DNA from 2 places in the Mesorhizobium sp. AD1-1 genome. Region 1 is predicted to be linked to the other one. Evidence: riboswitches for the same ligand, from Rfam matches in the RefSeq annotation. Region 1 holds a riboswitch; the other holds the start of a gene.
What was found. A riboswitch is a leader RNA that binds a small molecule or an ion and turns the genes downstream of it on or off. The one in region 1 is predicted to bind thiamine pyrophosphate.
Positions count from the first base shown of each region.

Region 2: linked by a shared signal. The riboswitch ahead of LB519_RS21715 (Ykof family thiamine-binding protein) and the one ahead of thiB (thiamine ABC transporter substrate binding subunit) in region 1 are both predicted to bind thiamine pyrophosphate.

Region 1 is NZ_JAIUGP010000002.1:36,666-44,513, forward strand. Features, by position in the region: gene LB519_RS03660 (RNA polymerase factor sigma-32) at 239-1,102, shown strand; gene LB519_RS03665 (M48 family metalloprotease) at 1,127-2,596, opposite strand; gene thiQ (thiamine ABC transporter ATP-binding protein) at 2,855-3,646, opposite strand; gene thiP (thiamine/thiamine pyrophosphate ABC transporter permease) at 3,639-5,264, opposite strand; gene thiB (thiamine ABC transporter substrate binding subunit) at 5,273-6,271, opposite strand; TPP riboswitch at 6,315-6,429, opposite strand; gene LB519_RS03685 (thiamine diphosphokinase) at 6,517-7,176, shown strand; gene LB519_RS03690 (ABC-F family ATP-binding cassette domain-containing protein) at 7,178-7,848, shown strand, end outside.
Region 2 is NZ_JAIUGP010000012.1:88,715-96,562, forward strand. Features, by position in the region: gene LB519_RS21700 (ABC transporter substrate-binding protein) at 1-629, opposite strand, end outside; gene LB519_RS21705 (ABC transporter ATP-binding protein) at 622-1,389, opposite strand; gene LB519_RS21710 (ABC transporter permease) at 1,386-2,147, opposite strand; gene LB519_RS21715 (Ykof family thiamine-binding protein) at 2,240-2,848, opposite strand; TPP riboswitch at 2,839-2,952, opposite strand; gene LB519_RS21720 (hypothetical protein) at 3,136-3,453, shown strand; gene msrA (peptide-methionine (S)-S-oxide reductase MsrA) at 3,523-4,041, opposite strand; gene LB519_RS21730 (glycosyltransferase family 39 protein) at 4,123-5,670, opposite strand; gene LB519_RS21735 (hypothetical protein) at 5,970-6,677, shown strand; gene LB519_RS21740 (hypothetical protein) at 6,763-7,077, opposite strand; gene LB519_RS21745 (hypothetical protein) at 7,441-7,764, opposite strand; gene LB519_RS21750 (hypothetical protein) at 7,764-7,848, opposite strand, start outside.

The sequences.
Region 1 (7,848 bases):
CAGAATTCCAAAAACAACCCGTTTCTGAAATCGGATACTCAAACTGGCGCTTTCCAGCCGGCACCAGAACTGTCGCGGATCATCCCCGGAGCCCGTCGGGCAACACAATCCCGCAGCCACGGTCGCGGAACCTTTCCCGCGCATGGCAGTTCTGGCTGTTCTAGGGCACGACGCCGCCATTTCAACCCGGGCGCCAGCCAAGTTTGCAAAGTCATCCGCACCACCCAGGGAGCGCCTCATGATGGAAGACACGGCAGGACGGATCATGGTCCGCGCGGCAATGAAGGCTCCCTACCTCGAACGTGACGAAGAGCATCGGCTTGCATTGCTCTGGAAAGAGGACAACGACCAGAACGCGCTGCACAGCATCACCGTCGCGCATATGCGGCTGGTCATTTCCATGGCCTCCAAATTCCGCCATTACGGCCTGCCGCTCGGCGACCTGGTCCAGGAGGGTCATGTCGGGCTGCTCGAGGCCGCCGCCCGCTTCGAGCCGGAGCGCGAGGTGCGGTTCTCGACCTATGCGACATGGTGGATCCGGGCCTCGATGCAGGACTACATCCTGCGCAACTGGTCGATCGTGCGTGGCGGCACCAGCTCGGCGCAGAAGGCGCTGTTCTTCAACCTGCGACGCCTGCGCGCGCGGCTGGCGAATGGCGCCGAGCCACTGTCAAACGCAACGCTCTATCGCGAAGTATCGGAAGCACTCGGCGTCTCCGAAGCCGACGTGGCGATGATGGATTCGCGGCTGTCGGCTCCCGACTCCTCACTCAACATGCCGGTTGCCGACGATGCGGGTTCGACCGAGCGCATGGATTTCCTGGTCTCGGACGATCCGCTGCCCGACGAGATCGTCGGCGACAAGATCGATGTCGCGCGCCGCTCGCTCTGGCTGAGGGAGGCGCTTCGCGCGCTCAACGCACGGGAGTTGAGGATCATCGAGGAACGCCGGCTTAACGACGAGGGCGCGACGCTGGAAGCGCTCGGCGAAACCCTCGGCATCTCCAAGGAACGCGTCCGCCAGATCGAGGCCCGCGCCATGGAAAAGCTGAAGGTCGCGTTGGTGAAGCAGAATCCGGAGTTCATGGCGACTGCCGCCTGAACGGCGGCCGGCGTCCGGAGGTGCCTACTTGTCCGTGACGATCTTGACCTTGTCGCCGGCCGAAACCGCGGCACCAGGCGACAGCGCGTTGAGGACGCGGAACAGGTCGAGCTTACGGTCGACGCCGACCATCTGCGCCGAAAGCGAACCCATCGTCTGCCCAGGCTGGACAGTGACGACGCGGATGCGCAGCGGCTTCAGCGCCGCCTTTTCGGCGGCACTCAAGATCCGGAACGAGCCGCTGACCGAGCGGGCGATTGTGTCCAGCGACGTGCTGGCCGAAGGGGCCGCGGTCAGCAGCCGGTAGACCTGGCCGCCGGCGCGGATCACCGCAATGTCGAACTGCCAGCCTTCGGCGCCGGCATGCGCGGTCGCTGCCTCGTTGCCGTTGATGGTTTCCTGCCTGACGCTGCTGTCGACGAGACCAGCCACCCAGCCGCTGCGGATATAGTCCGTCAGCGCCCGGTTCTTGTCGATCGACACGCCATCGAAACGGATCGCTATGTCGCCGGGGCCGGTGGCCGTCACCGCTGCCGCCGAATTGTCGATGATGAAGCCGTCCGGTACCGTGAACGAAACGCCAAGGCCCGGATGCAGGAAGGTTTCGCCGCGCACATAGCCTTCTTCCGGCGTGTCGCCATAGAGCAGGCCGTCTATGCCGGCGAGGAAGGAATCGCGGTCGCGCGTGCCGACGCCCGGCGCGCCGAACTGGCGGGCATGGCGCTGCGCCAGATCGATGCGCTGCGGCGTATTGGGGTGCGTGGCCAGGAAGTCGAGGCTGGCGTCGGTGGCGCCGCTGATCGAGCGGAAATCCGTGTAGGCCGACATTGATTGCAGGAAGCGGCCGGCGGCGAAAGGATCGTAGCCGGCCTCGCCGATCGACTTGATGCCGATGGCGTCGGCTTCCAGCTCCTGGTTGCGCGAGAATTGCGCGAGCCTCAGCTTGCCGCGGATCAACGCCGCCTTGGCGGTCGGGCTGTCGCCGAGCACATCGGAAACCACCTTGGTCGCCAGGCCTTCCTCTGCCTCGAGTTGCTGGCGCTGCAAGCCGTGATTGGCGGTGACGTGGCCCATCTCATGCGCGATGACAGCGGCAAGCTCGGCCGAATCATTGGCCAGCGCCAGGAGGCCGCGCGTGATGTAGAGATAGCCGCCCGGCAGCGCGAAGGCATTGACATTGGGCGAATTCAAAATGGTGATGCGATAGGTCTGTGTCGGGTTGGCGGACACCACCGTCAAACTACCGACCACCTTGGCGACCATGCGCTCGAGCTTGGGATCGGAATATTCGCCGCCATAGGTCGCCAGGATGCGCGGATGCTGCGCCCTGGCCAATTCGGCGAGCTTGTTGTTGGCGCCGACATTGTCCACCGTGATCGGCTTGTCGGAAGGCTGGAAGCCGGATTCCTGAACCTCCGGCGGCGTGAACATCTGGCAGCTTGCCAACGCCACGGCAAAGCCGGCCAGCGCGAGAAAGCGCGCCAGCGGTTTCATTCCCAATGTGTTAGCGCCGATCGCCAGAACGGCTTCCTTTCGGGTCCCGGCACATGACATTGAAAATCGGGGACGATCTTCAGAATGTTCACGTGCCATATCTCAAACTGCTGCAGTATCCGCGGCCCATCCCAGGGGCGGGCGCCGGATACTGCAGGCAAATCACGGCCTGTGCCGGACCGGTAGGGCGGACCTAGCCACACTCCCCCGGTCATGGCAAGCAAACGCCACATCGCCTGGAGCCGGTTTGACCGTAAATTATGTCCGCTTCCGGGCAACATCGCGTGATGTGGAATATCCGGCACCCGCGCCGATATAGCGCCGGAACGCCTCCGGACCAGCCCCGGCAAAGAAATCATCAGCCTTGCCGGTGGCGGCGACCAACCCATTGTCGACAAACACCATATGCTCGCCGATGCGGCGTGCATCCTCCGGCTGGTGGGTGACGAACAGCACTGTCATGGCGCGTTCGGCATGAACGGCGGCAACCAGGTCCAGCATCTCGTCGCGCAAAGCCGGTCCGAGCGAAGCGAAGGGCTCGTCGAGCAGCAACACCGGTCGGTCGCGCACCAGCACGCGGGCCAGGGCGACGCGCTGGCGTTCGCCCCCCGAGAGCTCGCGCGGCAGGCGTTTCTCCTTGCCCGCAAGACCGGTGCGCGCAAGCGCCTCGGCGACCGCAGCGCGGTCCGCCTCGGTCAGCCGCAGGGATGGCGAGCGGCCGAGCCCGACATTCTGCTCGACGGAAAGATGCGCGAAGAGATTGTTCTCCTGGAACACCATCGACACCGGCCGCGCCGAGGCCGGCTCGGCGCTGACATCGACACCGCCGATCAGCACGCGGCCCGACCGTGGGGTCTCGAAGCCGGCGACCAGATTGAGCAGCGTCGACTTGCCCGAACCGCTCGGCCCCATGATGGCGGTGATCGTCGCCGCGGCAAACTCGACATCGAAAACAAGCGGCGCCTCGCCATAGCTGCCATAGCTGAACGACACTTTGTCCAGCCGCACCGGCGCGCCCTTCGCGAGCCCGTTGGCCGCCTTTTCACGCATCACGGACCTCCTCCCTTCCCAGCCAGTGCGCCGCCACGACCAACGCGAGACAGACGAGGCCGAGCAGCAGTGCGAGGCCGGCGGCATCCTCGGTGCGGTAGCTGCCCATCCGAGCCAGAAGAAGGTAGGGCAATGTCTGCACGGAATCACTGCCGAACAAGGCAATGACACCGAGATCGCCGAGCGACAGCGCCATGGCGAAAGCGAAGGCCGTGGCGAGCGGTCGCCGCAGCGACGGCCAGTCGACCAGCATCAGCCGGTTCCAGCCCGCAATGCCGAGCTGTGCACAGAGCCGTTCGTGACGCTCGCTCGCTGCATCATAGGCGGGACGCACGGCGCGGAGCGCAAACGGCATCGCCATCACCGCGTTGACGGTGACGACCATGACCGGAGCGATGGCGAAGACATCGCCGACATGGCGCAACAACAGGAACCAGCCGGCGCCGACGACGATCGGCGGCACGACCAGGACAAAACCGGCGCCTGTATCGGTGGCGTGTTCGAGCAGTGTCTTTGCGCCGGCACGGCGGTTCAGCGCCAGTGCCCGCCGCGCCATGGTCAGCGCCAGCGACAGCATCACCGAAAGCAGCGCCGACAGGAAGGCGAGCGCCGCGCTGGTCAGCGTTGCCTGCCGGACAGTGGCCTCGCCGGCCAAGCGGGCGAGATCGGCACTCAATCCGGCCATCACGGTTGCCGCCATCGGCCCGACAACGAACAGCAGCGCCAGGACGATGAGTAGCGCGTTCAACCAGGTCTCGCTCCGATTGACCGAAAGATAGCGGCGTTGCGCGACCGGCAAATTGGTGTCGCCGACCACATTGGCGCCTAGCCGCGTCAGTGCCAGCACCACGATAAAGGTCAAGGCGATCTGCAGCAGCGTCAGTGCAACGGCCCGCGCGGGATCGAAATCGAAGCGCAGCGCCTGGTAGATGCCGACCTCAAGCGTCGTCGCGGCCGGCCCGCCGCCGAGCGTCAGCACGATCGTGAAGGATGTGATGCAGAGCATGAAGACCAGCCCGGCGACGCCGGGCAGTGCGGCGCGCAGCGTTGGCCATTCGATCAGCCGGAACGCCGGCCGGGCCGCCATGCCGAGTTGGCTCGCCAGCCGCCATTGGTCGGCCGGTATGGTCTGCAGCGCCTCGAGGAACAGCCGCGTCGCCAGCGGCAGGTTGAAGAAGACATGGGCGACGAGAATGCCGGACAGGCCATAGATGCCCGGCCAGCTTCCGCCGCCGATAACGGCAAGCACGCCGGCGAAATAGCCGGCACGGCCATAAAGCGCCAGGATGCCGAGCGCTGCAACGATGGCCGGCAGCGCCAATGGCACGGCGAAGATCTGCAGGATGAAGGCGCGGCCGAAGAAACGTGGATGCCGCGACAGAGCGCGCGCCACAAACAGCCCCGGGATGACCGAAAGCAGCGTCGACAGGACCGCTTGCCAGAGCGTGAAGCGAATGACGCGAAGCAGATAGGGATCGAAGGCTGCCCAGGCGCCCGAGAAATCATGGGCGCCCTCGAAAAGCAGGCCGGCAAACGCGCCGCCGATCAGCAGCGCGATTGCAGCGAGCGCGACAATGCCGGCACTGACGCGGGAATCCGTGGAATGCGCCGGCGCCATCGCGCTGCCTACTTGCTCATCGCCGCCAGCCATTCATCGACCCAGGCCTCGCGGTTGGCAGCGACCTCTTGCGGGCTGAACAGCAAGGTCTTCGTTGGCTTGACCAGTTTGTCGAAGGCCGGATTGAGCGGCTTGTCGGTCTTGCCTGCCGGGAACATCCAGTTGGTCTCGGGGATGGCATCCTGGAATTTCGGCCCGGTCATGAAGGCCATGAACTTGGCCGCCAGCGGATTCTTGGCTCCTGTCGTGGTGATACCCGCCACCTCGATCTGCAGATACTCGCCCTCCTCGAAGGAGGCCGCCTGGTAGCGCTCCGTGTTCTCGGCGACCATGTGGTAGGCTGGCGACGTCGTGTAGGACAGCACCATCGGCGCCTCGCCCTTGGTGAACAGCCCATAGGCCTCGCTCCAGCCCGGCGTCACGGTCAGCACCTTGGCCTTGAGCTTGGCCCAGGCCTCGGGTGCCTTGTCGCCATAGACCGACTTGACCCAAAGAAGCAGGCCGAGGCCTGGCGTCGAGGTGCGCGGGTCCTGGATGACGATCTTGTCGTTGGCACTGCCTTCGATCAGCTCCTTCAGGCTCTCCGGCGGCGTCTTCATCTTCTGCGTGTCGTAGACGACAGCGAAATAGCCGTAGTCGAAGGGGACAAAAGTGTCGTCGCTCCAGCCGCCCGGCACATTGACATCCGTCACCGCGCCATGCGGCGCGAACAAGCCTGACGCCTTGGCATCGGCGGTGAGATTGGTATCCAGGCCAAGCACGATATCGGCCTTGGTCGATGCGCCTTCCAATCTGACGCGGTTGAGCAGCGCGACGCCATCGGCGACCGAGACGAAGTCGACGTCGCAGCCGCATTCGGCCTCGAACTCCTTCTTCACCACGGGACCCGGACCCCAGTCGGCGGTGAAACTCTCATAGGTGTAGACGGTGAGCTTGTCCTTGGCCAAGGCGGGCCCGGACAAGGCCACGACCGTTGCTGAAACAAGAGCGTATAAAAGCGTGCGCATCGGCGCCTCCTTCGTTTGAATTGAAAGGAATTGAGGCGTCGGACTGTCCGAAACGTCTAATCCCTCCGCCGGTACAAACCGGATCAGGTTCAGCGGGTTGGCGAGACTGCCTCTCAGCCGGTCCGCGAAGATCGCGTCCGGCACCCCGTTAGAGCGTTTCGACACATAGGCCGGGCCGATCCGCCATGCAAGCGGGAGTTTGCCGCCTTCCGTTTCCCGTGCCGGGCTGGTAAGGGCCACACGATATGAGCACATTCACCATCCTGCTTGGCGGCGATCTCATCCGTACGCCACGGCTCGACCGTCAGGTCAAAGGCTCCCGCGTCATCGCCGCCGACGCCGGCATCGGTCATGCGCGGTTGCTGGGTCTCGTGCCGGAGCTGTGGGTGGGTGATTTCGATTCGGTGCCGGCGAACCTGCCGGACGATCTCGCTTCCGTGCCGCGCCGGACCTTCCCGGCGGAAAAGGACCAGACCGATGGCGAACTTGCCGTCGCCGCGGCACTGGAGCGCGGCGCGACCCGCCTGGTGCTGGCCGGCGCCTTTGGCGGCAAGCGCGCCGACCACGCTTTTCTGCATCTGTCGCTCGCCCTGCGGCTGGCGGAGGCGGGAACGGACGTGCTTTTGACCAGCGGCGCTCAGGAAGGCATCCCCCTGCTGCGCGGAACGGCCGGCTTCGACTATGCCGACGGCACGCTGTTTTCGGTGCTCGGCTTTTCCGAGCTCGACGGCCTGACCGTCACCGGCGCCAAATGGCCGCTCGCTCACGTCAAGGTGGCGTTCGGTTCGTCGCTGACCATTTCCAACGAGGTCAAGTCCGACAAGACCGGGGGCCGCCTCGAAATCGCGCTCGGCCATGGCCGCGCGATGCTGCTCGCTCATCCCTATCCCTTACCTGAAAGCTGACATGGCCCCGCCCCTTCTCAACCTCGACGGGATAAAACTGACCTTCGGCGGCACGCCGCTGCTCGATGGCGCCGCCTTGACGGCTTCGGCCGGCGACAAGATCGCGCTGGTCGGCCGCAACGGGTCCGGCAAGTCGACCCTGCTGAAGATCGCCGCCGGCCTGATCGAGCCGCAGGACGGCGAAGTGTTCCGCCAGCCTTCGGCGACCGTCCGCTATTTGCCGCAGATGCCCGACATGGAAGGTTTTGCCACTGTCCGCGCCTATGTCGAGGCCGGGCTTGGCCCCGCCGACGATCCCTACCGCGCCAGCTATCTGATGGAGCATCTCGGCCTGTCGGGTGAGGAACGTCCGAACGACCTGTCGGGCGGCGAGGCGAGGCGCGCCGCCCTTGCCCGCGTCATGGCGCCGGAGCCCGATATCCTGCTGCTCGATGAGCCGACCAACCATCTCGACCTCTCGGTCATCGAATGGCTGGAAGAAGAACTCATCCGCACCTCCTCGGCGCTGATCGTCATCTCGCACGACCGCCGCTTCCTCGAACGCGTGTCGCGCGCCACGGTCTGGCTCGATCGCGGCCAGACCCGCAGGCTGGACAAGGGCTTCGGCCATTTCGAGGAATGGCGCGACCTGGTTCTGGAGGAAGAAGAACGCGAGCAGCACAAGCTCGGCCG
Region 2 (7,848 bases), on a different contig from region 1:
GCATAGACGAAGCTGCGCTGCTTGACGCCCCTGAGCTCGGCTTCGACACCCTCCCAGGTCGAGACTTCGAGCGTGAAATCGACCGACCCATTGGCCAGCGCCTCATAGGCTGAGGTGCCGAGCGTCACCGTCTCGAAATCGCCCTTGCCGCCGTCGTGGCGGATGATGGTCGATATCAGCGCGTTTTCCCAGGCACTGCCGAAGCCGCCATAGATCAAGCCGTCGAGGCTTCTTGGGCTTTTGATCTCGTTGCGTGCCGCATTGAAGACCACGCGGCCTGTTTCGGACTGCACCACCGCATAGACGCCCTTCAGATCCGCCCCGGCGGTTCTCTGGGTGAACAGGCTGATGGTGCCGTTGATGCCGAAATCGGCGACGCGGTTTGCGACCAGCGTGCCAGCACCGGTATCGCTGTAGGGCAGGATGTCGACCTCGAGTCCGGCCTCGCGATAAAACCCTTTGTCGCGGGCAACGAACAGTCCGATGTGGTTGGTGTTGACCGTCCAGTCGAGGGCGACGGTGACCTTTTGTGCCGCCGATTGTGCTCGAGCCCGACGCGTTCCGGCAATCAAGGGAAGGCCGGTGGCAAGGGTCAGCAACAAGGCCTGCCGGCGCGTCAAGTCAGTCATGATCGTGTCCTTTGGATGGATTGGGGTTGAGGATGATGTCGAGGATTTCGGCCTCGAGCGCGCTTGCCTGGCGCGCGGCATCGCCGCCAAGGCTGCGCGGGCGCGGCAACGGCACCCTGATTTCACGCACGATGCGGGCCGGGCGCGCCGACAGCACATAGATGCGGTCGGACAGGAACACGGCTTCGCGCACGTCATGGGTGATCAAGAGCGCCGTCCAGCGATGATGCCGCCACATCTGTTCGAGCCAGCGCTGCATGGCGGTGCGGGTCAGCGCATCGAGCGCGCCGAAAGGCTCGTCGAGCAGGAGCATGTCGCGCTTCTGCACCACGGTGCGCAGCAAGGCCGCGCGCTGGCGCATGCCGCCGGACAGCTGCGCGGGAAAATGCCGCTCGAAGCCGGCAAGCCCGAATTCGGCAAACAACGGCGCAACGCGCGCCCGCGCCGCCTGTCTCCTCATACCTTGCACTTCGAGCCCGAGCGTCGTGTTGTCGAGGATGCGCCGCCATGGCATCAGCGCGTCGCGCTGCGGCATGAAGGCGAAGTGCCTGCCGTGGTCGTCGAGCCGCGCGCCGTCGAACAACATCTCGCCCTCGCCATGCTCGGCGCCGGTCAGAAGCTGGAACAGCGTCGACTTGCCGGCACCCGAGGGTCCAAGGATCGAGACGAACTCACCAGCGCCGACGCTGAGCGAAATATCGGCCAGCACGTCGAGGCCACCGAACGCCTTGTGCACATGCCGCAGTTCGAGCCGGCTCATCGCCAGGCCCCCTTCCCGGCAGTTTCCCTGCCGGCTCGCTCCCAGGGCATGGCAAGACGCTGCAGCAACACGGTCAACCCGAACAGGACAAGGGTCAGCGCCGCGCTGACACCGACGGCGGCAAGAACCAGATCAGGACGGAAATTGTTTTTGGCGTTGAGCATGTAGATGCCCAGTCCCTTTGCGGCACCGGCATACTCGGCGAAGATGGCGCCGACCACCGCATAGGTGATGGAGATCCTCAACCCGGCAAAGAAGTAAGGCAGCGCCGAAGGCAGCCGCGCGAGCAGGAAGATGCGCCAGCGCCCTGCCCCCATGGCGCGCAGCATTTGCCCGATCTCGGCCTCGGTCGCCTCATAGCCTTCGACCAATGCGACCAGCATCGGAAAGAAGGTGACCAGCGCCACCAGCATGATCTTGGGCGCCAGCCCGAAGCCGAACCACAGCACCACCAGCGGCGCGATCGCCACCAGCGGCAAGGTCTGGCTGACGATGAAGACGGGAAACAACGCACGCCGCAGCGGCTGGAAGAAGTCGACCAGCATCGACAGCACGAAGGCTGCGCTGAGCGAACAGGCAAAGCCAAGAAGCGTGGCACGGATGGTCGGAACGGCATTGTCGGCCAGCGCCTCGCGATTGAGCATCGCTTGCTCGAAGACGCGTGACGGCGCCGGCAGTATCGTGGCCCTGATGCCGGAATAGGTGGCATAAAGCTCCCACGCCAGCAGGAGCAAACCGGCCGAGATCATGGCCGGCATTGCCTTGACGAGAAAGCTCGCGATCGGGCGCGAAGCGACTGATGATGAGACCACGGGAGATAACCTTTGACGGCCGCGAGAGCGGCGCGGCTTCAGACGGCCGACGGGCTGTTGGCCGAGACCGTGACGTCGAGGGTTACGTGGCCAGCGCCTGGTCCGAAACGGCAGAAAGCCTCGTCCAGCGCCGAAAAGATCGCACCGGCATCACCGCGCAGTTTCGTGCAGAAATGTTTGGAGCGCTCATAGACGCCGGACTGCTTGAGAAAGTCTATGCAGCCGTAGATCTCGTCCATGTGGTCGTCTGTGCCCATCACATAGAGCGAGAACTGCGCCGCCGCAGGCTGGCCGGTGGCAGCAGCATTGCGCACCGCCTCGATGGCCGCGTCCTTGCGCGGGCCGAGTGGACCGACGGGCCCGCCAAACGCATCGGAGCGGCAGATCGGATCGTCCGGCTCGCCAGGGCAGCCGCGCGAGATGGTGGCCGACAACACGCAATGTTTGCCGCTGCGTGCCGCCGCCACGAAGAGGTCGCGCATGGCAGGAAACAGCACTTCGGGCGGCCCGACCAGCAAGGTCGAGATGTCGTCGGTCTCGATCCTGAGTTTGTCGCGCCAGGGATCGAGCGCACCGAGCGCGCCAAGGATGACACCGACGAAATCGTCGGTCATGGGATATAGGGAAATCTGTGCGCCTGAAAACATCGCCCGCCTCGCTCCGCTGGTATTACCCAGATCAGCTTCTAGGGTCTGTGGGCTTGCCGCCCCCGTCTCAGCCCCGACCGTACGGAGCACCCCTGTGGATGTGCGCCTTAAAGCATCATTCGAGTTGAAGGAAAAGCCGTTTTTTTATCGCACTGCGCCAAAAGCATTGCGCCAGGGCGGGAGCGGCTGGCTCTGCCGGCGCGAGAATTTATCGGGAACCTTCACCAGGCCGCGAGGTTGTCCCACCAGTCGCTACGCGACGAGTTCACAGACAATGGAGACAAACCATGTTCATGAAAATCCTCGCAGCTTCGGCGCTCACCATTGGCCTGGCGACATCGGCCATGGCGCAGAGCAATGGCACAAGCGGCACCGACGGATCCGGCGGCAGCGGCAAGTCGGTCACCGTCGACCCAAATACGCCGGCTTCGCCGAACACGGTAGACCCCGGCACGACCAACAGTACGACGGTAGCACCGGGCGCCACGAATTCAAACGCGGATGAAAATTGCCCTGCCCATCCGCAGGGCGCACAGCCCGATGCCAGTGGTACGTCGCCGGGCACCACCGCGCCGACAGTTAACGACAACCATTGCGGCAAGTAGGAATTGCAATGAAAAGAAGCCGCGGAGCGAGCGCTCCGCGGCTTCTCAAATCCTGTCGTATCAGTGAAACTACGGCACCGCTTTTTCCCGAACCGGCAGCTTCCACCCCGGCCTGACGAAGTGGCAGGTGTATCCGTTGGGATATTTCTCCAGATAGTCCTGATGCTCGGGCTCGGCTTCCCAGAAGGGGCCAACGGGTGCGACTTCGGTGACGACCTTGCCCGGCCACAGGCCCGAGGCATCGACATCGGCGATCGTGTCCTCGGCGATGCGCTTCTGTTCGTCGCTGGTGTAATAGATCGCCGAGCGATAACTCGTCCCGACATCGTTGCCCTGGCGGTTGCGGGTCGTCGGATCGTGGATCTGGAAGAAGCGTTCCAGCAGCGTGCGATAGCTTATGATGGCCGGATCGAAATTGATCTCGATGGCTTCGGCATGGCTGCCGTGGTTGCGGTAGGTGGCGTTGGGCACGTCGCCGCCGCTGTAGCCGACACGGGTGGAAATGACGCCGGGATAGCGCCGTATCAAATCCTGCATACCCCAGAAGCAGCCACCGGCAAGGACTGCGCGTTCGGTCGAAGTCGCCATATCACGTCTCCTCAAGGCAAGTTTGTCTGGACATAGATGGGCATTGTCACCTGCTTCGTCCAGCGGACCGGCGGATCTGCTTCAGTTGCTCGGTCGGGCGAGGCCGTCGATAGCACCCGGCAACTGCCGCGCGCCAGGCGGAATGGCGGCGAAGCTGATCGCCACCGGCGGCGCCTTGAGCGACCAGTCGAAAAGAACGGTTTTGACCGGGATGTCGCCCACCCACGCCTGCAGATAAGATGGCACATCGCGCCCGGGCCAGACCAGCAATATGCCATGCTCGCGCAGCCGCTCCTTGGTGATCCAGGGGGCGTACTGCATGTTCAGTTCGGTGAAGATCGAGGGCTTGTCATAGGCATTGAGGCCCGCCAGCGGCGCAATAAGGGCATGGCCGCCGACGATGTCGAGCCGATCGGGCGTCGCAGCGTGCCAGACAGCCTCTGCCTCATCCGAGATCTTTTGCGCCGGCCAGCAGACGGCGTCCATGCGCCCACGCAGATTGCATTTCGTCCAGCGGATGCCCGCATAGGCACCGGATATGCCGACAATGGAGATGAGCGCGCAGATCGCCAGCTTTCGCATCTCGATGGCGCCGAGGCGATGGCCCAGCAAGGCGAGCGCCACAACGCCAGCAAGATTGTACATCGGCGCGCCCCAGGCCTCGCCGGCGCCGGTGAACAGGGACGCCACCATCACGAGGATCGCCGGGCCAACCCCCATCCACAAGAGATAGACCAGCGTGCCGCGCCCGACGGGCTTTTGCGGCGCGGGCGAGCGCCGCAGCAGCCCTGACATCGCCAGCACCAGAAGAAAGCCGCAGAACCCAGCCATCTGGACGCCGATATAATAAAAGCGGGAGCGATGGGCCACCACCCACTGATCGCGCCAGGCGGCATAGGTCAGCGGCAGGAAATCGACGCGGCAGAGTTCGGCGGCCAGTGGAGCGGCGACAGCGCCGAAAACCGCGAGCCCGAGCCATGGCCAGGGCGTGGCGAGCCGACTGCGTGCGCGTGTGTCCGACAGCAGCCAGATCGCCCCGAAAAGCAATAATAGGCCGGTGGAAAGCTTGGCATAGAGCCCGACGCCCGACACCAGCCCGAGCGCCAGCCACCAGCCCGGCCCACCACCACGGCCCGCACGCCACAACAGCCAGCAGATAGCGGCCCAGAAGGGCATCTGCGCGTAGTCATGATTGAACTGTGGGGTCGGCCAGCCGAAGAAATAGAGCGACGGCATCAGAAGCACGGCGGCCAGCGCGCGGGTTCGCCCGAGCATGTCGCGGGCCAGCAGATAGACTAGCACGAAAGTGGCCGAGATCGTTAGCTGAGCCACGAGATATTGCGGCCAGCGGAACGATCCGGTCAGAAGATGGCTGATCTCGAGCAGCCAGCCGGGAAGCTGTGGATGCTTGTAGGTCAACAGCACCCATTCGCGGCCCCACATGAAGCCTTCGACGACATCGTTGGGCGGTGACACGTCGACAAGCGCGGGCGCCACGGTCCAGCACAGGATCTGTGTCAGGCACAAAAGCGCTAGGCCGGCTTCTGGATAGCGCGTCAGCCCCTGCCAGATCGACGACTGCCGCCAGTCGCCTGGAACAGAACTGCCGACCGGCAGCCAACCGTTCATGGGTTCGTCGATTCGCGTCATGCGGTGGATAAATCACACCGGACGGTTTTTGGAACAGCCCAGAACTCGAAGCTTACGAAAATGTATACTTGGGTGACCATGGCAAAACCAAGATTGAGGCAGAGTTTCGCGCCACCATGCCGCCTCTCTCATCATCACATGCCAGCAGGACAACAATGGAACACGCCGTCCCGGAGCGCCCTGAACATGCCGGGCACGGCGCATCGGGCGTGATCGCGGCAGGCGTCGCCTACGCCTGACCGGTTCCCGTCCCCAAAAAAGCATCCAGGATTTGATAAATGCGCCACCACCATGCCGTCATCCACTACCGTGCGCTCGATTTCTGGATGGCCCGTGCGGCCGTTCTCGTCATCATCTGCCTGCAGCTTCTGGTCATCAACAATCTCTCATTCGGGCCGCGCTGGCTAGCGCCCGCGCTGGAGGCCGCTCTGCTGCTGCCCTTGTCGGTGGCCACCGCCTGGACACAGGCCGCCACCCGCAAGGCGGTCGAGGACCACGAGTGGCATGCGATCGGCCAGTTTCGGGTCATGATCCGCAGAACAGCCCTGACCATGACCGCCATCATCAGCATCATGAACTGCGGTTCGCTGGTCCTGCTGGTGCGTGCCTTGCTGGAGGGCCATGCCGGCAACAGCGGCACGACGCTGCTGATCGACGCACTCAACATCTGGGTCACCAACGTCATCGTCTTTGCCTTGTGGTTCTGGAGCACCGACCGCGGCGGCCCGCCGACCTGCGGCCTCGTCAAGCTTGCGCAGGCCGATTTCCTGTTCGCGCAGATGACGTTGAACGACCGTGACCTCCGAGATTGGCTGCCCGGTTTCGTCGATTATTTCTTCCTCGCCTTCACCAATGCGACAGCGTTTTCGCCCACCGATACCTTGCCCCTTTCCCAGCGCGCCAAGCTGCTGATGATGGCCGAGGCCATGATCTCGCTGCTGACCATCGCGCTGGTCGCGGCACGCGCGGTCAACATCCTCGCTTGATCGGCCCGACACGCGAAATAGCCCGCCCGGCGCACCGGAACGGGCTATTTTGGGTTGCCTTCGACAGTTGAAATGCATCGCCGGCCTAGTGGCGCTTGCCCAGCCTGTAGCTGTTGCCGCCCAGCAGGTTCACGCCGAGCCCGCTCAGAACGCCACCGACGATGCCGGTCTTGTTGCCGTTTAGAATGCCTGAGACGACATTGCCGCTCAGGATGTTGTTGCCGCTGAGCACGTCGTTCAGCGCGGTGATCTTGCCAAGGTCGATGGACGGCGAAACATTGATCAGGCTGCTCGAATTGCCTCCCCAGCCGCCCGAACCTCCGCACCCACAACCTGCCTCGGCGGCTCCAACGGACGATGCAACTGCAACAGCGGCGAAAATAACAGTGAACTTGTTCATGAAAGCTACTCCCGTTTGATGATGGAGATGGCTTCCGTCTTCTGTGGTCTACCTCTTGCTTAACAATATATGAACACTTCATCCGCTCAAGTCTTTATCTAGTTTCGGTGCTTCAATCAAAAATTAACAATAATCATTATGCATAACCGACATGATTAACTTGCTTATCACAACGGACAATGACGAGACCGGTCAACTCGAATGCCGCTCAGCAATGGCCGATCGGAAATGCAAAAAAGCCCGCCCCGGCGTGAGCCGAAGCGGGCAGCGGTCGGTCCTGGAAATGAGAGCCACGCCGCGCCAGGTCCACCTGTCTCGGTAATTCCGTCAGGCAGCAGCCAACAGACGACGCGGTGCCAACAGCTACTCCTCCACCCCCGGTTTGAATCTCCGCACCACAAACTCGAACAGCACGTCCGAAATCCACATCGCACAGACGCCGATCAGGAAGGCGGCCGCCAGTGTGGTGGTGTCGTCGGCGGGATCGGGCATCGGCAGGCCGGCGATCCTGGCGTAGGAGACCGCCGGCAGCGTCAGATAAGCCGCCGCAAGCGCGCCGCAGATCGGCGAGGCCACCATTTCGCGCAGCTTGTAGCGATGCCGCGACAGCGCGCGCAGAACGCCGCCGGCGAGACCCGCCGCCACGACCGGTCCCTTGATGCCGAGCAGGTCGAAAAGATCGTTCATCATGGCCTCCAGCCGCAAAGTTTCTGGCCCTTTTCGTTGTGAGCCAGGATCGCCGCCACCGACGCGTCGGAAAGGGCCGCCGCC